Regions from separate parts of the Kitasatospora arboriphila genome, predicted to be linked through region 1. Evidence: predicted binding sites of a transcription regulator. Region 1 holds the regulator's gene; each other region holds the start of a gene.
The links. The regulator HrcA, encoded in region 1, represses chaperone genes, less so after heat shock. The targets are predictions, from matches to a motif close to TTNGCACTCNGNNNNNCNGAGTGCNAA.
Positions count from the first base shown of each region.

Region 1 (6,732 bases):
GGCGAACTCCGCCACGATCGCCGGCAGGTCGTCGACGCCCTGCAGGTACTCCACGACGACGCCCTCGATCCGCAGGTCGTCGCCCCAGACCCGTTCGACCAGTTCCGCGTCGTGCCGCCCCTCCACGTAGATCCGCGACTCCCGGGCGACCCGGGCGCGTGCCCCCGGCACGGCGATCGACCCGGAGGCGGTCAGCCGCGGCCCGGCGGCGGGCGCCGGCGCGGAGGGCCGCACCAGGGTCACCACGCGGCCCTCCAGCAGGAAGCCGCGCGGCACCATCGGGAACACCCGGTGCTTGCCGAACCGGTCCTCCAGGGTGACCGTCAGGCCCTCCGCGGTCTTCTCGCAGCGCACCACCGCCCCGCAGAAGCCGGTCGCCGCCTCCTCCACCACCAGGTCCCGCTCGGCGGGCACCTCCGGAGCCGGCTGCTGCCGCTTCCACGGCGGGGTCAGATCGGGGCCGTACTGCCTGCTGCGCATGGACGGGAGTCTACGATCCTGACACCCGGTCATCCCCCGTCCGGCGTAAGGCGCGCCGGGCCCGCCCCCGCGCGCGGTGAAGGAGCCGTGTGAGGCGCCGCCTCAGTCGGTGAGGCCCGGGGCGCCCCAGACCGGGAACCAGCGGGAGAGGTCCGACTCAAGCCGCAGGTCGTTCCCGAGCATCGCCTTGACCTGCAGTTCCAGCGGGCTGTTGCGCTTCTCGCCGCCGCCCGGCATCGGCGCGAACGGGTAGAAGGTGCCCCGCTTGTAGAGGTAGACCAGTGCCAGCGAGCGGCCCTCCGCGTCGCGGAAGCCCACCAGCGAGCACAGCAGCTGCGGGCCGAAGCCGTGCGCCTCCAGCTCGCTGTTGACCGCGTGCAGGTCGTTCACCAGGTCCGGCAGCTCCTCGGGGGTGTGCCGGGCGAGCAGCCAGGAGTACCCGTAGCCGTCCCGGGAGCCCTCCACCGGGACGCCGCCCCGGTCGGTGTCGGCGTCCAGCAGGGCCCGGACCTGCTGCTTCACCTCCTCGAAGGCGCCGCCCTCGACGGCCGCGAAGCAGACCGAGCCGAGCCCGGTCGGCCGGAACCCGGCCGCCGCCTCCAGGGTCAGCGCGGCCGACGGAATGCCGAACAGCTGGTCCAGGTCCGGCTTCACCGGCTTGCTCCGGCCCAGCAGCGCGTCCAGGAATCCCACGGTGCGGTCCTCTCCGGCCGTCAGCGGCCGAGCTCGGCGGAGATCCGGGCGAGCTGCTCCAGCCGCTTCTCCAGCGAGGGGTGGGTGGAGAAGAGCTGGGTCGCCGCGTCCCGCGCGCTCAGCGCCGGGGCGAAGTAGAAGGCGTTGTACGGCTGCGCCTTGCGCAGGTCCTCGGTCGGGATGGCCGCGATCTGCCCGGTCACCTTGGTCAGTGCGGAGGCCAGCGCGCTCGGCCGGCCGGTCAGCTGGGCCGCCGAACGGTCCGCCGCCAGCTCCCGGTAGCGCGACAGCATCCGGGTCAGCAGGAAGCTCAGCGCGTACACCACCATGCTCACCAGCGGGACGATCACCAGGGCGATCGCCGTGTTGGGGTCGTTGCTGTTGCGGTTGTTGCCCAGGAACCCGCCGTACAGGGCGATCCGGGTCGTCACGCCGGCCAGCACGCCTAGGAAGCCGGCCACCGTCATCACCGCCACGTCCCGGTGCGCCACGTGCGACAGCTCATGGGCGAGGACGCCCTCCAGCTCCTCCGGCTCCAGCCGGCGCAGCAGGCCGGTGGTCACGCAGACCACCGCCTTCTCCGGCTTGCGGCCGGTGGCGAAGGCGTTCGGCATGTCGTTGCGGGCGACCGCCACCCGGGGCTTGGGCATGTCGGCCAGTGCGCACAGCCGGTCGATCGTGCCGTGCAGCTGCGGGTACTCCTCGGGGGACGCCTCGTGGGCGCCCATCGCCTTCTCGGTGATCTTGTCGCTGAACCAGAACTGCACGACGAACAGTCCGCCCGACAGCAGCACGATCAGCGGCCAGGCGCCGCGCAGTATGACGATCAGCAGCCCGGTGAACCCCACGTAGACCAGGCCGATGAGGAACATCGTCGTGACCATCCGGCCGGTCAGGCCGCGGTCCGGCGCGAAGCGGGAGTGCTGCCGTGTCGACGACATCGCTGCTCCTTCGGTAGCTCGCTGCCTTCGATGCTGCCACTCACCGGCGCACCGGGCACTGCCCGCGGCCCCGAGATCGGTCGAGGATCACGCGGGAGGCCCGTTCCTGCCGTCGGGGGTGGGCCTTACACTGGCAGGTACGAATCTGGCACTCTGCCTTCCGGAGTGCCAAGGATCGGATCGGTCACCAGGTCCAACGGGCGAAGACGGAGGTGCGTGCCCCGTGGCCAACGAGCGCAGGGACGAGCGTCTCATCGACACGCGTGCTGGCGTGCGCCCGCTCGACGAGCGCAGGCTCGCCGTGCTCCGGGCGATCGTCCAGGACTACGTGGGCACCGAGGAGCCGGTCGGGTCCAAGGCACTCGTCGAGCGGCACAACCTCGGCGTCTCGCCGGCGACGGTCCGCAACGACATGGCCGCGCTGGAGGAGGACGGCTTCATCCACCAGCCGCACACCAGCGCCGGCCGCATCCCCACCGACAAGGGCTACCGCCTGTTCGTCGACCGGCTGGCCGAGGTCAAGCCGATGACCGCGCCCGAGCGGCGCGCGATCCGGCACTTCCTCGAGGGCGCCGTCGACCTGGACGACGTCGTCGCCCGCACCGTCCGGCTGCTCGCCCAGCTCACCCGGCAGGTCGCCGTGGTGCAGTACCCGTCGCTGACCCGCTCCACCGTGCGGCACATCGAACTGGTCGCGCTGGCACCCGCGAAGGTGATGCTCGTCCTGATCACCAACACCGGTCGGGTGGAGCAGCGCATCGTCGACTGCCCCGGCCCCGTCGGCGAGACCGTCCTGGCGGACCTGCGGGCCAAGCTCAACGCCAACGCGTCCGGCCGCCGGCTGCCGGACGTCCCCGCGGCGCTGGAGGACCTGCCGAACGCCTTCGAGCAGGGCGACCGGCCGGTCGTCTCCACCGTCCTCGCCACGCTCTTCGAGACCCTCGCCGAGCAGAACGAGGAGCGCATCATGCTGGCAGGCACGGCCAACCTGACCCGCTTCGGGCACGACTTCCCGCTGACCATCCAGCCGGTGCTGGAGGCGCTGGAGGAGCAGGTGGTGCTGCTGCGCCTGCTGGGCGAGACCGCGGAGTCCGGGATGACCGTCCGGATCGGCCGCGAGATCGACTACGAGGGCCTCAATTCCACGTCCGTGGTCTCCGTCGGTTACGGTTCGGGCGACCAGAGCGTGGCAAAGCTGGGTGTGATCGGTCCGACCCGGATGGATTACCCGGGCACAATGGGGGCGGTGCGAGCGGTGGCACGGTACGTGGGTCAGATCCTGGCCGAGTCGTAACAGCGTGCTGCGCCAGGCGGCGCAGCCGGTCGGACGCAAGCACTTCCAGAAGCGGAACAAGCGGAGCATTTGGTGGCCACGGACTACTACGCGGTACTCGGCGTCCGACGGGATGCGGGGCAGGACGAGATCAAGAAGGCGTTCCGGCGCCTCGCACGCGAACTGCACCCGGACGTCAACCCGGACCCGAAGACCCAGGAGCGGTTCAAGGAGATCAACGCCGCGTACGAGGTCCTCTCCGACCCCGCCAAGCGGCAGGTCTACGACCTCGGCGGCGACCCGCTGTCGCCGAACGGCGGCGGTGGCGCCGGGGCGGGCGGCTTCGGCGCCGCGGGCTTCGGCTTCTCCGACATCATGGACGCCTTCTTCGGCGCCGCCGGCGGCCAGCGCGGCCCCCGCTCGCGGACCCGTCGCGGCCAGGACGCCATGATCCGCCTGGAGATCACCCTGGAGGAGGCCGCCTTCGGCACCACCAAGGAACTCCAGGTCGACACCGCCGTCACCTGCACCACCTGCTCCGGCGAGGGCGCCGCACCGGGCACCTCCGCGCAGACCTGCGACATGTGCCGCGGCAAGGGCGAGGTCTCCCAGGTCACCCGGTCCTTCCTCGGCCAGGTCATGACCTCCCGCCCCTGCCCGCAGTGCCAGGGCTTCGGCACCGTCGTGCCGACCCCGTGCCCGGAGTGCGCCGGTGACGGCCGCGTCCGCGCCCGCCGCAACCTCACCGTCAAGATCCCCGCCGGTGTCGACAACGGCACCCGGATCCAGCTGGCCGGCGAGGGCGAGGTCGGCCCCGGCGGCGGCCCGGCCGGCGACCTGTACGTCGAGATCGCCGAGACCAGCCACGCGGTGTTCCAGCGCCGCGGCGACGACCTGCACTGCACCGTCACCATCCCGATGACGGCGGCCGCGCTCGGCACCCAGGTGCCGCTGCAGACCCTCGACGGGCTGGAGGAGGTCGACATCCGGCCCGGCACCCAGTCCGGGCAGTCGATCCCGCTGCACGGCCGGGGCATCACGCACCTGCGCGGCGGCGGCCGGGGCGACCTGATAGTGCATGTCGAGGTGCAGACGCCGACCAAGCTCGACCCGGAGCAGGAGGAGCTGCTGCGGCGGCTCTCCATGCTGCGCGGCGAGGAGCGCCCGTCCGGCCAGTTCGCACCGGGCCAGCAGGGCCTCTTCTCCCGCCTCAAGGACGCCTTCAACGGCCGCTGACCAAGGCCGGCCGCCAGGGGCGCGTGGGGGCACCTCCCGGCCGAAGGCTGGGGGAGAACTGCGCAGTCCGGGGCCGGGTTACCGAACGATCAGGGCCCACCCCTGGTCCGTGCGGTGGCCCGCATCCGAATTGCGCAGTTCCCCGCGCCCCTTCGGTACTCACTCTCGTAAGGAAGACCCTTCATGACTGCGCCGGTGTTCGTCGTCGAGAGTGCGGTGCTGGCGGGGGTGGTGCCGGGTGCGGTGGTGCGGCTGGACGGGCCGGAAGGGCGGCACGCCGCGGCGGTGAAGCGGCTGGAGGCCGGCGAGGCGATCACGCTGGCCGACGGGTGCGGTCTCGGGGTCGACGGCACGGTGGCCGCCGTGCACGGCAAGGACGCGCTGGACGTCACCGTCGGCACCGTCCGCACGGAGCCCGAGCCCGGCCCGCGGATCGTCGTCGTCCAGGCCCTGCCCAAAGGCGACCGCGGGGAGCTCGCGGTCGAGACGATGACCGAGGTCGGCGTGGACGCGGTGATCCCCTGGGCGGCCTCCCGCTGCATCACGCAGTGGAAGGGCGACCGCGGGGCCAAGGCGCTCGCCAAGTGGCGGGCCACCGCCCGGGAGGCCGGCAAGCAGTCCCGCCGGCTCCGCTTCCCCGAGGTGCGGGACCTCATGACCACCCGCCAGCTCGCCCCGGTGCTGGCCGCCGCGGCCTTCGCCGCGGTGCTGCACGAGGACGGCGCCGAACCGCTGGCCGCCGCGGGGCTGCCCGCGGAGGGCGACATCGTGCTGGTGGTCGGCCCGGAGGGCGGCGTCTCGCCGGACGAGCTGGCCGCGTTCGCCGAGGCCGGCGCCGCACCGTACCGGCTCGGCCCGTCGGTGCTGCGCACCTCCACGGCCGGGGTCGCGGCCGGAGCCCTGCTGCTGGGCCGTACCGGCCGCTGGTCCTGACGCCGGGCCGCGGGCCCGTCCGGACACCGGCGGCCGACCGGCTCGTACGCTCAAGAAGAAACCCCCTGCGACGCGGGCGGGCGGTGCCTAGGGTGCTGGTGTGACCGAACCGCAGAGCACCTCCGAGGGCGCCTACCTGCGCCACCCCCACCTGCACGGCGACCTCGTCGCCTTCGTCGCCGAGGACGACGTCTGGCTCGCACCGCTGGACGGCGGCCGGGCGTGGCGGCTGACGGCGGACCAGACGCCGGTCAGCCACCCGCGCTTCTCCCCGGACGGCCGGCACGTCGCCTGGACCTCCACCCGGGACGGCGCGCCCGAGATCCACGTCGCCCCCACCGACGGCGGCCCGTCCCGGCGCCTCACCCACTGGGGCAGCGCCCGCACCGCGCTGCGCGGCTGGACGCCCGACGGCCGGCCGGTCGCCGTGACCACCGCGGGCCAGGCCACCCTGCGCCGCACCTGGGCCTTCGCGCTGCCGCTGGAGGGCGGCGAGCCGGCCAGACTGCCGTACGGGCCGGTCGGCGGGCTCGCGTTCGAGCCGGACGGCGAGCGCGTCCTGCTGCTGTCGGCGTTCAGCCGGGAGCCCGCGCACTGGAAGCGCTACCGCGGCGGCACCGCGGGCAAGCTGTGGATCGGCGGCCGGGACTTCGAACGGCTGCACACCGGTCTCGACGGCAACATCGACTCGCCGCTGTGGGTCGGCGGGCCGCAGGGCTCCAGGATCGCCTTCCTGTCGGACCACGAGGGCACCGGGCAGCTGTACTCCAGCCTCCCCGACGGCTCCGACCTGCGACGGCACACCGACGGCGGGTTCTACGCCCGCAATGCCACCACCGACGGCACCCGGGTGGTCTGGCACAGCGGCGGCGACCTGTGGCTGCTCGACGACCTGGACGGCGCCGAGCCCCGCCGGCTGGACGTCCGGCCGGCCGGCCCGCGCACCCGCCGCCAGCCGCACCCGGTCTCCGCGGCGGGCCGACTGGAGTCGGTCGCCCCGGACCGCACCGGACGGGCCGGCGCGGTCGTCGTCCGCGGCACCGTGCACTGGCTGACGCACCGTGAGGGCCCGGCCCGGGTGCTGGACGCCACCCCCGGGGTGCGCGCCCGGCTGGCCCGGGTGGTGCCCGGTGCCGACGGCGGCCAGGGCGTCGTCTGGGTCACCGACGCCGAGGG
Region 1 covers NZ_BAAALD010000049.1:1,319-8,050, reverse strand. The annotation lists gene ABD353_RS23590 (DUF3097 domain-containing protein) at 1-480, opposite strand, end outside; gene pspAB (PspA-associated protein PspAB) at 583-1,173, opposite strand; gene htpX (zinc metalloprotease HtpX) at 1,194-2,114, opposite strand; gene hrcA (heat-inducible transcriptional repressor HrcA) at 2,386-3,408, shown strand; gene dnaJ (molecular chaperone DnaJ) at 3,481-4,623, shown strand; gene ABD353_RS23565 (16S rRNA (uracil(1498)-N(3))-methyltransferase) at 4,807-5,556, shown strand; partial or broken gene ABD353_RS23560 (S41 family peptidase) at 5,657-6,732, shown strand, end outside.

Region 2 (6,732 bases), on a different contig from region 1:
TCGGAGAACGAGGAGCGCAGCGCCCAACTGGCCGTCCGGGCACTGCGCGAGGCCGGGCTGGCCGAGGACCTGGTCGCCGAGACGGCCCGGCTGGTGCGGCTGACGGTGGGTCACGGCTGCGAGCCGGGCGACCGGAACGGCGAGGTGCTCTGCGACGCCGACCTCGCGGTCCTCGGCTCCGGCCCGGAGCGGTACGCGGCCTACACGGCGGCGGTGCGCGAGGAGTACGCCTTCGTCCCCGAGGAGGCCTTCCGGGCCGGGCGGGCGGCGATCCTGCGGCAGTTGCTGGAGCTGCCCGCGCTCTACCGCACGCCCGAGGCGCTGGCCCGGTTCGACGCCGCCGCCCGGGCCAACCTCGCGGCGGAGCTCAGGAGCCTGGAGAGCTGACCTTGCGGCGGCGCAGGCCGGCCGCGGTGAGCCGGGCGACCAGCTCCTTGCTGCCGACCGGCTCGGCGCCGAGCGCGACGGCCTGCTCGTACCGGTCGGCCGGGATGTCGTAGTGGTCGCGCTCGAACCCGCGCGCGGGCACGCCGAGGCGCGCGGCGAAGTCGTGCAGCTCCTCGAGGCTGACGTCGCTCACCAGGTGCGACCAGTACTTGCCGTGGCCGGGCCAGGTCGGCGGGTCCACCAGGATCACGAGAGCTCCCCGACCGCAGCCACCACCACGCCGCGCTTGCCGCACACCCAGTGCGGGTCGGGGCCGAGTTCCGGCTCCACGCTCAGCGCGTGCGGGTCGTCGTCCTCGGCGGCGCAGGCCGCGCACAGCGGCCAGCGCCCGTACGCCTCCAGCAGGGCGTCCTGGACGTCCTGGGCGACCAGCCCGAGGACGAACCCGGTGCCGTCGGGCCACTGCTCCAGCCACCACCGCCGGTGCGTCACCGCGTCCTCCACCAGGGACACCACCGCCGCGTCCGCCACGTCCCGGGCGGTCAGGTCGGCGAGGATCAGCGCACGGGCACCGTGCAGGGCGGCTTCGATCTCAGGACTGGCCATCCGCCCATTCTCCCGCAGCTCACTTGTCGGCCGGGAAGCCTTCCGTCGCCAACACGATCCCGAACGGTTCGGGCAGCTCGACCGGCTGCCCGAACGGCGTGCGGACACCCCGCTGGTACCGCCCCTGGTCCGGCTCGGAGAACAGGGTGACCGTCGGCCCCTCCTCGTCGAACCGGTCGACCAGCAGGAAGAGCGGGACGGGGGCGTGACCGTACGCCCAGAGCTTCTTCGTGCGGTCGAGCCGGGCGGTGCGCTTCGAGGTGATCTCCACCGCCATCAGCAGACCGGCCGCGTCGATCGACGCCTCCTGCGCCACCAGACGCGCATCATCGACCACCACCAGGTCGGGCACGTACAGCTTCTCCAGCGGAACGATCTCCGTCCCCAGGGTCTGGTAGACCCCGACCTCCGGCGGCAGGCACGCGAGCAGCGCCCGGTGCACCCTTCCGGCAATCACGTTGTGGCCCACGTTGGGCGGCGGCACCAAGCGGATCTCCCCCTCGTCGATCTCCGCGCGCCAGCCCTCGGGGACGTCCAGCTCCAGCCAGGTGTTCAGCAGGTAGTCCCACTGACGCCCCGGCTCGACCGACATCGCAGTCACCGCCGACCTCCTGTCTCCCGTTCGACGCTCGTGGTCGTCACTGTACGGATCGTCCGAGGTGCCCCATCCGGTCATGGGCCCAGCGTCCCACGAAGGAGTGAGTGGCGGAGGGAATGCCGCGAGGGCGGCCTCCCCGTGTGGGGAGACCGCCCTCGCGGAGCGTTCCGGGCTTGCCGATCCTCGGGAGGATCAGAAGTCCATGTCACCGCCCGGCATGCCGCCGCCGGCGGCCGCGGAGGCCTTCTCCGGCTTGTCGGCGATGACGGCCTCGGTGGTGAGGAAGAGCGCCGCGATGGAGGCGGCGTTCTGCAGCGCGGAGCGGGTGACCTTGGCCGGGTCGATGATGCCCGCGGCGATGAGGTCGACGTACTCGTTGCTGGCGGCGTTCAGGCCGTGGCCGGCGGGGAGGTTGCGCACCTTCTCCACCACGACGCCGCCCTCGAGGCCGGCGTTGGTCGCGATCTGCTTGATCGGGGCCTCGAGCGCCACGCGGACGATGTTGGCACCGGTGGCCTCGTCGCCCTCCAGCTCCAGCTTGTCGAAGGCGACAGCGGCCTGCAGCAGCGCGACGCCACCACCGGCGACGATGCCCTCCTCGACGGCGGCCTTCGCGTTGCGGACGGCGTCCTCGATGCGGTGCTTGCGCTCCTTGAGCTCCACCTCGGTGGCCGCGCCGGCCTTGATGACGGCCACGCCGCCGGCCAGCTTGGCGAGGCGCTCCTGGAGCTTCTCGCGGTCGTAGTCCGAGTCGCTGTTCTCGATCTCGGCGCGGATCTGGTTCACGCGACCGGCGACCTGCTCGCTGTCGCCGCCACCGTCGACGATGGTGGTCTCGTCCTTGGTGATGACCACCTTGCGGGCGGTGCCCAGCAGGTCGAGGCCCGCGTTCTCCAGCTTGAGGCCGACCTCCTCGGAGATGACCGTGCCGCCGGTGAGGATGGCGATGTCGCCGAGCATGGCCTTGCGGCGGTCGCCGAAGCCCGGAGCCTTGACGGCGACGGACTTGAAGGTGCCGCGGATCTTGTTCACGACCAGGGTCGACAGGGCCTCGCCCTCGACGTCCTCGGCGATGATGACGAGCGGCTTGCCGCTCTGCATGACCTTCTCGAGCAGCGGGAGGAGGTCCTTGACCGAGGAGATCTTGGAGTTGGCGATGAGGATGTACGGGTCCTCGAAGCTGGTCTCCATGCGCTCCAGGTCGGTGGCGAAGTACGCGGAGATGTAGCCCTTGTCGAAGCGCATGCCCTCGGTGAGCTCGAGCTCCAGGCCGAAGGTGTTGCTCTCCTCGACGGTGATGACGCCTTCCTTGCCGACCTTGTCCATCGCCTCGGCGATGAGCTCGCCGATCTGGGTGTCGGCGGCCGAGATGGAGGCGGTGGAGGCGATCTGCTCCTTGGTCTCCACGTCCTTGGCCTGGGCGAGCAGCTGGTCGGAGACGGCCGTGACGGCCTTCTCGATGCCGCGCTTCAGGGCCATCGGGTTGGCGCCGGCGGCGACGTTGCGCAGACCCTCGCGGACGAGCGCCTGGGCGAGCACGGTGGCGGTGGTGGTGCCGTCACCCGCGACGTCGTCGGTCTTCTTGGCGACCTCCTTGACGAGCTCCGCGCCGATCTTCTCGTACGGGTCCTCGAGCTCGATCTCCTTGGCGATGGAGACACCGTCGTTGGTGATCGTGGGGGCGCCCCACTTCTTCTCAAGGACGACGTTGCGGCCCTTGGGGCCGAGCGTGACCTTGACGGCGTCGGCAAGCTGGTTCATGCCGCGCTCAAGGCCGCGGCGAGCTTCCTCATCAAAAGCGATGATCTTGGCCATCTGAAGTGGTCCTCCGGGACACGGTCGACTGCTCGGACCAGAGGTGCCCGCGACGGACGGCCCTGTGAGCGGGGGTCCTTTCCCCTACCGCTCGCCGGGGCCTCACCGACCCGGTCCGCTTGTCACTCTCAAGCTGTGAGTGCTAACGCCAATGATTAGCACTCGCCGGTGGCGAGTGCAAGCCCGTTCGCCGTGTCCCGTGGCGCGGCCGCACCGGTTCCGGACACGGCACAGGCCCGTACGACGTGTCGTACGGGCCTGTCGCGAAGAATCGCCGACCAGCTCGTGACGAGCCGAGGGCTCCGCAGGTTTCGAGGGTCAGCCCGCGGCGGCACGAACCATGTCCGCCTGCGGCCCCTTCTGCCCCTGGGAGATCTCGAACTCGACCCGCTGGCCCTCTTCGAGGGTGCGGTAGCCGTCCATCTGGATCGCGCTGTAGTGGACGAACACGTCCGCACCACCGTCGACCGCGATGAAGCCGTAGCCCTTCTCCGCGTTGAACCACTTGACGGTGCCCTGAGCCATTCCGAACTCCCCTTGTGCTGTGCTGGCCATTCACGGGTCCGCAGTCTTTGCGGGCCCAGGTCCGGTGGGCCGGCCCGAGGGAACCCCCCCTGGGCACGGCCCTGCACGCCGCAGACCACCGCCCGAGGCCCTTCGCGGGCCCGGCGGACGGGTGAATGCGTCGACCGCGGCTGAATGTATCCGGACAGGAGCCCTGTGCAACAGGCCCAACTTCGGGGAAATCGGCAGCCATGACAAGGGATATGACGGGATGAAGGCCGCAGATCTCGGCATTTCACGCCGGACATAACGGGCAGAAAACGACATATAGCCGCATGAATTCTGACACTTGCCTGACAGGTTCGTCCCCGCGCCGTCCGCGGCCCGTCTCAGCGGGCGGACGTCCCCGCGACCCGTTCCGGAGCCTTGCGCACACGATCCGACCGGCCGGGCCTAGGCGCGCAATTCCGGGTATTGGCGCTGATCAGGGCGGGCGGCGCGGAGGGGAGTACTGCCACCGCCCCGAACTCTACTCCCCGTCAGGCGGTCGAATTGCACCCGGCACGGCGAGAGCCGCCGGCCACCGCGGGGATGATCGACACCGTGGCGCCGTCCTTGATCGCGGTCTCCAGGCCCTCGGCGAAGCGGACGTCGTCGTCGTTCACGTAGACGTTCACGAACCGACGGAGCTTGCCGGCGTCGTCCAGGATGCGCGCGGAGATGCCGGTGTGGTTCTGCTCCAGGTCCGCGACGACGGCGGCCAGGGTGTCGCCCTCGGCGGTGACCTCGGCCGCACCGCCGGTGTAGGTGCGCAGGATGGTCGGGATGCGGACGGTGGCGCTCATGGGTGCTCCTTGGCGGAAGGGGTGGGCTGCTCAGGCGAGGCCGGCGGCGCGGAAGGACTCCAGCGTCGGACGGATGGTGGCGGTCAGTCCGGCGTCGGCGACCGCGTCGAGGGTCTTCAGGCCGTCACCGGTGTTGATGGCGACGGTCTCCTTCGACGGGTCCAACTGCCCGGTCTCGACCAGCTTCTTGAGGACGCCGACGGTCACGCCGCCCGCGGTCTCCGCGAAGATGCCCTCGGTGCGCGCCAGCAGCTTGATGGCGGCCACCACCTCGGCGTCGGTGACGTCCTCGACCGCGCCGCCGGTGCGGCGGGCGATGTCGAGCACGTACGGGCCGTCGGCCGGGTTGCCGATCGCCAGCGACTTGGCGATGGTGTTCGGCTTCACCGGCCGGATCACGTCGTGGCCGGCCTTGAAGGCGGCGGACACCGGGGAGCAGCCCTCGGCCTGGGCGCCGAAGACCTTGTACGGCCGGTCCTCGACCAGGCCGAGCTTGATCAGCTCCTGCAGGCCCTTGTCGATCTTGGTGAGCTGGGAGCCCGAGGCGATCGGGATCACGATCTGCTCCGGCAGCCGCCAGCCGAGCTGCTCGCAGATCTCGTAGGCCAGCGTCTTGGAGCCCTCGCCGTAGTACGGGCGGAGGTTGACGTTGACGAAGCCCCAGCCCTCGCCGGCCGGGTCGCCGATCAGCTCGGAGCAGAAGCGGTTCACGTCGTCGTAGTTGCCGTCGATGCCGACCAGGGCGCCACCGTACACACCGGCCATGACGATCTTGCCCTGCTCCAGGTCGTGCGGGATGAACACGCAGGACTTGAACCCGGCCCGGGCGGCGGCGGCACCGACCGCGCCGGCCAGGTTGCCGGTGGAGGAGCAGGAGAGCGTGGTGAAGTCGAAGGCGCGGGCGGCCTCGATCGCACAGGCCACCACGCGGTCCTTGAAGGAGTGCGTGGGGTTGCCGGAGTCGTCCTTGACGTGCAGCTGGGCGGTGAAGCCGAGCTCGCGGCCCAGGTTGTCCGCCTTGACCAGCGGGGTCCAGCCGGGGTTGAGGTTGGGCTTGCCGGCCACGTCGGCGGGCACCGGCAGCAGCGGGGCGTAGCGCCAGATGCTGGCCGGGCCGGCCTCGATGCGCTTGCGGAGCTCCGCGGCGTCGTAGCCGCCGAAGTCGTAGGCGATCTCCAGCGGGCCGAAGCACTCCAGGCACGCGAAGCTCGGGCCGAGCGGGAAGCGGGTGCCGCACTCGCGACAGGAAAGCGCTGCGGCCGGACCGAGGTCGACGGTGGCAGCGGATGCAGGGGTAGCGGTAGCCATGGTGGCGGAGGCCTCTCTCCTCATCTTCCCCGCGGCGCGGTTGCGCCACAGGCCGGAATTGGCACCTGTCCCGCGGGAGGCCTGCGACCGCCGCTGCGAGAAGGTTGCCGGGACGTCGACGGGCCGTTCCCTCAGTCCCTCTGGATGAGCTCTGTGAAGTTGTGTGTTGTTCGCTGCGGTGACCCCGGCGTGCGAAGGCTCGACCGCAGTACGAAGACTGTATCCGAAGGCCCCGGCGCCGAAAGGCGGCGTCCGATCCGCGAGATGGAAGTTACGAGGAGCGAGACCGTGACCGAGCAGCCCCGTCCCGACGTCCTCCCCGAGGTCGCGTCCTGGCTGCGTCGCCGCTCCTGGGCGGCGGCGGACTACCCGGTGGAGCGGCTGCTCGCCGCCAAGCGGGCGGCGGGGAGCGCCGGAACGGTCAGCGTGGTGCTGCCCGCCCTCGACGAGGAACCCACCGTCGGGGAGATCGTCGCCACCGTCCGCCGCGAGTTGATGGAACGTCACCCGCTGGTCGACGAGCTGGTGGTGGTCGACTCCGGCTCGGTCGACCGGACGGCGGAGACCGCCCGGACGGCGGGCGCCCGGGTGGTCCACCGCGACGACATCCTGCCCCGGCTGCCGGCTGCCCCCGGCAAGGGCGAGGTGCTCTGGCGGTCGCTGCTGGCG
Region 2 covers NZ_BAAALD010000008.1:79,986-86,717, forward strand. The annotation lists gene ABD353_RS06685 (HD domain-containing protein) at 1-387, shown strand, start outside; gene ABD353_RS06690 (DUF4031 domain-containing protein) at 368-637, opposite strand; gene ABD353_RS06695 (hypothetical protein) at 634-993, opposite strand; gene ABD353_RS06700 (Uma2 family endonuclease) at 1,013-1,594, opposite strand; gene groL (chaperonin GroEL) at 1,784-3,406, opposite strand; gene ABD353_RS06710 (cold-shock protein) at 3,725-3,931, opposite strand; gene ABD353_RS06715 (MoaD/ThiS family protein) at 4,450-4,755, opposite strand; gene thrC (threonine synthase) at 4,786-6,063, opposite strand; SAM riboswitch class I at 6,081-6,214, opposite strand; gene ABD353_RS06725 (glucosyl-3-phosphoglycerate synthase) at 6,352-6,732, shown strand, end outside.
Region 2: groL (chaperonin GroEL) is a predicted target of HrcA. The motif match lies at 3,562-3,588, and genes of this name have one in related genera.

Region 3 (6,732 bases), on a different contig from region 1:
TCTCGCCCGAGCGCCAGAAGTCCGAGGTCTGCGAGGCCCAGACCGCGCTCACCGAGCAGTACGGCACCGCCCCGACGCTCTTCCGCCCGCCGTACGGCGACGGCGCGCACACCCCGTCGCTGGGCGCCGCCGTCCGCGCCTGCGGCCCGCGCGCCGTGGTGCTCTGGCGCGAGTCCATGCAGATCCACGACATGCAGTACCAGGCCGCCGACAAGAAGCTCCGCCCCGGCGACATCATCCTCGCCCACTTCCGCGGCCCCAAGGACCTCAAGGGCGAGACGATGACCACGATGTTCGGCGAACTGCTGGCCCGCATCCAGGAGCAGGGCTTCGCCGTCGGCCGCCTGGAGGACTACATCGCGGCCGGCTGACCCAGCATCATCAGCGGGCCGTCGTCCGTCCGGCTCAGGATCACCGTCACCTCGTGCGGGCCGCTCGGCTTCAACTGCCGGCGCAGCTCCTCCGGGGTGATGGCGATCCCGCGCTTCTTGATCACGACCGTGCCGGCGCCGCGCTCGCGCAGCAGCGCCTTCAGCCGCTTCACGTTGTACGGCTGCACCTCGCCGATCTCGTACGCGTGGGCGAAGGGGGTCGGCACCAGCTCGTCCGCCGTCACGTACGCGATCTGCGGGTCGACCAGCCGGCCGCCCACGCTGCGCGCCACGTCCGCCACCAGGCCGGCCCGGATCACCGCGCCGTCCGGCTCGTACAGGTAGCGGCCGACCGGGCCGGCCCCGGCCCGGTCACCGGTGCCCGAGAGGCTGCCGCCACCCGGCAGCACCGTCGCCCGGTACGGCGCCGCCGCCCCGGTGCCGAACCAGATCACCGCCTCCTTCACCTCGCCGTGGTCGGAGACCCACTCCGCCTCCGCGCCCTCCGGCACCAGCTCGTGCGGGATCCCCGGGGCGACCTTCAGCGCCCCGAACGGCGTCCGCCGCGCCGCCTCCAGCGCCCAGGACAGCGGCGGGGAGTAGGCCTCCGGGTCGAAGACCCGCCCGCGCGCGGTGCGCCGCGCCGGATCGGTGAACACCGCGTCGAAGCCGTCGGTGTCCACCTCGGTGACGTCCGCGCAGCGCACCTCCACCAGCCCGGCGAGGCCGAGCGCCGCCGCGTTGGCCGCGGCCACCGCGCAGGTCAGCGGATCCCGGTCCACCGCCAGCACCGACACCCCGGCCCGGGCCAGCGCGATCGCGTCCCCGCCGATGCCGCAGCACAGGTCCGCCAGCCGCCGCACGCCCAGACCCGCGAACCGGGCCGCCCGCCACTCGGCGACGCTGCGCCGGGTGGCCTGCTCGACGCCGTTCGGGGTGAAGAACATGAGGTCGGCGTCCGCGCCGAACTTGGCCCGCGCGCGCTGCCGCAGCCGGGCCTGCTCGAAGGCGGCCCGCACCAGCTCCGCCGGGTGGTCCCGGCGCAGCCGGGTGGCCAGCGCCAGCTCCCGGTCGGGGGTGAACTCCCGCAGTTCGGCGAGCAGCGCCCGCCCCTCGTCGGTCAGCAGCGCCCGGAACGATTCGATCTCCACCCGGTCATTCTCTCCCGGGTCTCCCCGGGTCCCGCCGGGTCCCGCCGGGTCCGGGGCGCGGCCGCCGCTCAGTGGCCGAGCACGGACAGCGCGCCGGCGACCAGCGCCGGTCCGACGACCACCAGGGCCACCGGTGCGATCCGGTACCCGCGGCGCACGCTCACCGCGATCGCGGTGAGCGGCACGGCCACCGCGGCGGCCAACACGCCGATGCACGCCGCCACCACGCCGATGCCGCTGTCCGGGGTGGCCAGCGCGAACAGCAGGACGATCAGGGCGTACACCGCGCCGGTGCCGAGCGCCGTCTCGACGGCGAGCAGCCAGGCGGTGTGCAGGAGGTCCCGGGTGACGGAGGGTCGGATCGCGGTCATGCAGCCATCGTCCCAGCCGCGCCGGTGCCGCACATGAGTACGACTACTCACCCGCACCCGGGGACACCGGGCGACTGGCGTTGGCACTCTGGTTGACTGAGTGCTAACGGCGGCCTATGGTCGTTCCTGGCACTCCCCCCGGGGGAGTGCCAACGCGACGGAGCGCGCCTGACCCCCGCGACGGCAGGCCTGCGGACATCGCCCTTCCCTGTTAGACAACCCCGTAATCTCCGAAGGGGAGCTCGGACGTGACCACCAGCAGCAAGGTTGCCATCAAGCCGCTCGAGGACCGCATCGTGGTCCAGCCGCTCGACGCCGAGACCACCACGGCCTCCGGCCTGGTTATCCCGGACACCGCCAAGGAGAAGCCCCAGGAGGGCGTCGTCCTGGCCGTCGGCCCGGGCCGCTTCGAGGACGGCCAGCGCCTGCCGCTCGACGTCGCCGTCGGTGACATCGTCCTGTACTCCAAGTACGGCGGCACCGAGGTCAAGTACCAGGGCGAGGAGTACCTCGTCCTCTCGGCCCGCGACGTTCTCGCCATCATCGAGAAGTAAGCCGTAACGGCCCGCCCCGGAACCGCGTCAGCACTGACCCGGGCCGGGGCGTGCTTGTTGGTCCATACCGTAAGACCCTGAGGAAACGGGAACATGGCGAAGATCCTGCAGTTCGACGAGGACGCCCGCCGCTCGCTGGAGCGCGGTGTCAACAAGCTGGCCGACACGGTCAAGGTGACCATCGGCCCCAAGGGCCGCAACGTCGTCATCGACAAGAAGTTCGGCGCCCCCACCATCACCAACGACGGTGTGACCATCGCCCGCGAGGTCGAGCTCGACGACCCGTACGAGAACCTCGGCGCGCAGCTGGTCAAGGAGGTCGCCACCAAGACCAACGACGTCGCGGGCGACGGCACCACCACCGCCACCGTGCTCGCCCAGGCCCTGGTCAACGAGGGCCTGCGCAACGTCGCCGCCGGCGCCGGCCCGGCCGCCCTGAAGAAGGGCATCGACAAGGCCGTCGCCGCCGTCTCCGAGCACCTGCTCTCGGTGGCCCGCGAGATCGAGGGCAAGGACGACGTCGCCGCCGTCGCGTCCCTCTCCGCCCAGGACACCCAGGTCGGCGAGCTCATCGCCGAGGCGATCGACAAGGTCGGCAAGGACGGTGTCATCACCGTCGAGGAGTCCAACACCTTCGGCGTCGAGCTCGAGTTCACCGAGGGCATGCAGTTCGACAAGGGCTACCTGTCGCCGTACTTCGTGACCGACGCGGAGCGCCAGGAGGCGGTCCTCGACGACCCGTACATCCTGATCAACCAGGGCAAGATCTCCTCCATCCAGGAGCTCCTGCCGCTGCTGGAGAAGATCCTGCAGGGCGGCTCCCGCCCGCTGCTGATCATCGCCGAGGACGTCGACGGCGAGGCGCTGTCCACCCTGGTGGTCAACAAGATCCGCGGCACCTTCAACGCGGTGGCCGTCAAGGCCCCCGGCTTCGGCGACCGCCGCAAGGCGATCCTCGGCGACATCGCCGTCCTCACCGGCGCGACCGTCATCTCCGAGGAGGTCGGCCTCAAGCTCGACCAGGCCGGCCTGGACGTGCTCGGCACCGCCCGCCGCATCACCGTCACCAAGGACGAGACCATCCTCGTCGACGGTGCCGGCGACTCCGAGGCCGTGGCCGGCCGCGTCGGCCAGATCAAGGCCGAGATCGCCTCCACCGACTCCGACTGGGACCGCGAGAAGCTGCAGGAGCGCCTGGCCAAGCTGGCCGGCGGCGTCTGCGTCATCAAGGTCGGCGCCGCCACCGAGGTGGAGCTGAAGGAGCGCAAGCACCGCCTCGAGGACGCCATCTCGGCGACCCGCGCCGCGGTCGAGGAGGGCATCGTCGCCGGTGGCGGCGCCTCCCTCGTGCACGCCGCCAAGGTCCTCGACGGCGGCCTGGGCCTGTCCGGCGACGAGGCCACCGGTGTCGCGGTCGTCCGCAAGGCGCTGGCCGAGCCGCTGCGCTGGATCGCCCAGAACGCCGGCCTGGAGGGCTACGTCATCACCTCCAAGGTCGCCGACCTGGAGACCGGCCACGGCTACAACGCCGCCACCGGCGAGTACGGCGACCTGGTGAAGGCCGGCGTCATCGACCCGGTCAAGGTCACCCGCTCGGCCCTGGAGAACGCCGCCTCCATCGCCTCCCTGCTCCTCACCACCGAGACCCTCGTGGTGGAGAAGAAGGAGGAGGAGGCCGACAACGGTCACGGCCACTCGCACGGCGGCCACGGCCACTCCCACTGACGCGAGTCGCTCCCCGGAGGCCCGGCTCCTCCCGCCCACCCGGCGGGAGGAGCCGGGCCTCCGGCGTTCCCGGGAAGAGCGACCCCTCAGGGGCGCGGGGAACTGTGCGATCCGGGACGGGCCCACCCGGCGCGGACGGGCAAGGACAGCACGGGCGCGCGGGGGCATGCCGGCCGGGGCCGGAGGAGGACCGCGCGAAGGGGCAAGGACCCGTACCCGGGCATCCCTGCCGGGGCCGTGGCGCCGCACGGGGGAAGCGGCGGGGGTGCTGCCCCTGCGCCTCGCGCAGTGCGCCGCGCGCCTGCGGGGGATTCCCCCGGCGTCGGGGGGCGTCCCGGGTGATCCGTTCGCTTCCGGCAGGGTCAAAGGGTGGCTTATAACTGAGCCATGATCGAGGCCCGCCACCTCCGAGTGCTCCGCGCTGTCGCCCGCACCGGTTCCTTCTCCGCCGCCGCGCGCGAGCTGGGCTGCACCCAGCCCGCCGTGAGCCAGCAGATGAAGGCCCTGGAGAAGTCGGTGGCCACCCCGCTGGTGGTCCGCTCCGGCAAGGGCATGCAGCTCAGCGAGGCCGGCGAGGTGCTGCTGAAGCACGCCTCCGGCATCCTGGCGGGCCTGTCCGCCGCGGAGGAGGAGGTCGCGGCGATCGCCGGCCTCCGCTCGGGCCGGGTGCGCCTGGTGTCCTTCCCGACGGCGAGCTCCACGCTGGTGCCGAAGGCGGTGGCCCAGCTCCGGGCGGCGCGCCCGGGCATGCGCGTGTCGCTGGTCGAGGCCGAGCCGCCGGAGTCCCCGGCGATGGTGCGGGCGGGGGAGTGCGAGGTGGCGCTGGCGTTCCGCTACCCGGACTCGCAGGGCGGTGCCGCGGTGGTGCCGTCCCCGCACGCCTCGGCCCGCGAGGCCAGGGCCGAGGCGGCGCTGGAGGCCGCGGCGTCCGCGGCCGCGACCGACTGGTCCGACCTGGTGGTGCAGCCGCTGCTGGACGACCCGATGGTGGTGCTGGTGCCGGCCGGGCACCGGCTCGCGGGCCGGGACGGCGTCCCGGTGGGGGTGGGCGAGCTGGCGGACGAGCAGTGGATCGCGGGCTGTCCGCAGTGCCGGGGCCACCTGGTGGAGCTGTGCGCGGGTGCCGGCTTCCAGCCCCGGATCGACTTCGCGACCGACGACTACCCCGCGGTGGTGGGCCTGGTGGCGGCCGGGCTGGGGGTGGCGGTGCTGCCGGGCATGGCGCTGGACGCGGTGCGGCGCGACGGGGTGGCGGTGGTGCCGCTGGAGACGGCCGCGGGCGAGCCGGTGCGCCGGGAGGTGGTCGCGCTGACCCTGCCGGACCTGGCGGGGGTGCCCGCGGTGGGGCTGATGCTGGATCAGCTGGCGGCAGCGGCCGCCGCCCGCTGATCGGTCGACGGCCGTCCGTCCTGGTCGCCGCTGAAACGTTTCTTCATGGCCGGTCCGGCCGGATCCCGCTGCGCCGAGCCCTGGCCGCGCGTCACTGCCGGACGTTCGCCGGCATCGCCAGCGGCACCTCGGCCAGCTGCCTGTTCCGCGAGCGGCCCAGCAGCTCCTCGCGCTCGTCCTCGGTCAGTCCGCCCCACACGCCGTACGGCTCCCGGACGGCCAGGGCGTGTGCCGCGCACTCGGCCCGCACGGGGCACCGCATGCAGACCTCCTTGGCACTGGCCTCGCGCGAGCTGCGCGCGGCCCCGCGCTCGCCCTCGGGGTGGAAGAAGAGAGAACTGTCGACGCCGCGGCAGGCGGCGGAGAGCTGCCAGTCCCAGAGGTCTGCGTTGGGGCCGGGGAGGCGGGAGAAATCTGCCATGGCTCATTCCCTTCAATGACTCAGGACTCGGGCTCGGATCGACGCGGTTGCAAAAAGGTCTCGGGGCCCGCCCGCTGCGGCGAGGCTGCTCGGGGCCGGTACGGACACCTGGAAATATGACTTACGGCTCCCAACAGGACAAGTCACCCACACACCGACACAACAGTCAATGACCGTATAGAAGCTATAAAAACGGACAAACGGGGCATGGTGGTGGTCAGGCTCCGCGTGGCAATCGGGTGGCAGTGCGCCGGTCGTCCCCGGGTACGGGCCCGGGACGTCGGGTGCGCGCGCCATGCGGACCGCGCGTCCGCTGCACGAATCTGCGGCGTGTGCACCGCGAGGCGCATGATCCGTGATGGGTCGGCCACGTACAGTGGTGGCGATGGCCCCGAAGGCCGTAACTCATTCGAGTGACGGTCGTTGGATGTACGGAGGCGGTTAGCAAGCGCTGGACGTCGGGAACGATCGCGGTGGCATCGGCGATCAGAACGGGGTCCGTCGCCAGTCGGCCGTGTCGGAGAGGTTTCGTACCAGCCAGGAGGCTCAACGTGACGCGGATCAGCTGCGGAGGACGGTCATGACATCCGTACTCGTCTGCGACGATTCCCCGCTCGCCCGGGAGGCGCTTCGCCGAGCGGTCGCGACCGTGCCCGGCGTCGACCGGGTGACCACTGCGACGAACGGTGAGGAGGTCCTCCGCCGCTGGGTGGCCGACCGCTCCGATCTCGTTCTGATGGACGTCCGGAT
Region 3 covers NZ_BAAALD010000001.1:224,729-231,460, forward strand. The annotation lists gene ABD353_RS01100 (polysaccharide deacetylase family protein) at 1-371, shown strand, start outside; gene ABD353_RS01105 (THUMP-like domain-containing protein) at 353-1,522, opposite strand; gene ABD353_RS01110 (hypothetical protein) at 1,591-1,893, opposite strand; gene groES (co-chaperone GroES) at 2,142-2,447, shown strand; gene groL (chaperonin GroEL) at 2,541-4,172, shown strand; gene ABD353_RS01125 (LysR family transcriptional regulator) at 4,560-5,561, shown strand; gene ABD353_RS01130 (WhiB family transcriptional regulator) at 5,653-5,982, opposite strand; gene ABD353_RS01135 (response regulator transcription factor) at 6,563-6,732, shown strand, end outside.
Region 3: groES (co-chaperone GroES) is a predicted target of HrcA. The motif match lies at 1,974-2,000, and genes of this name have one in related genera.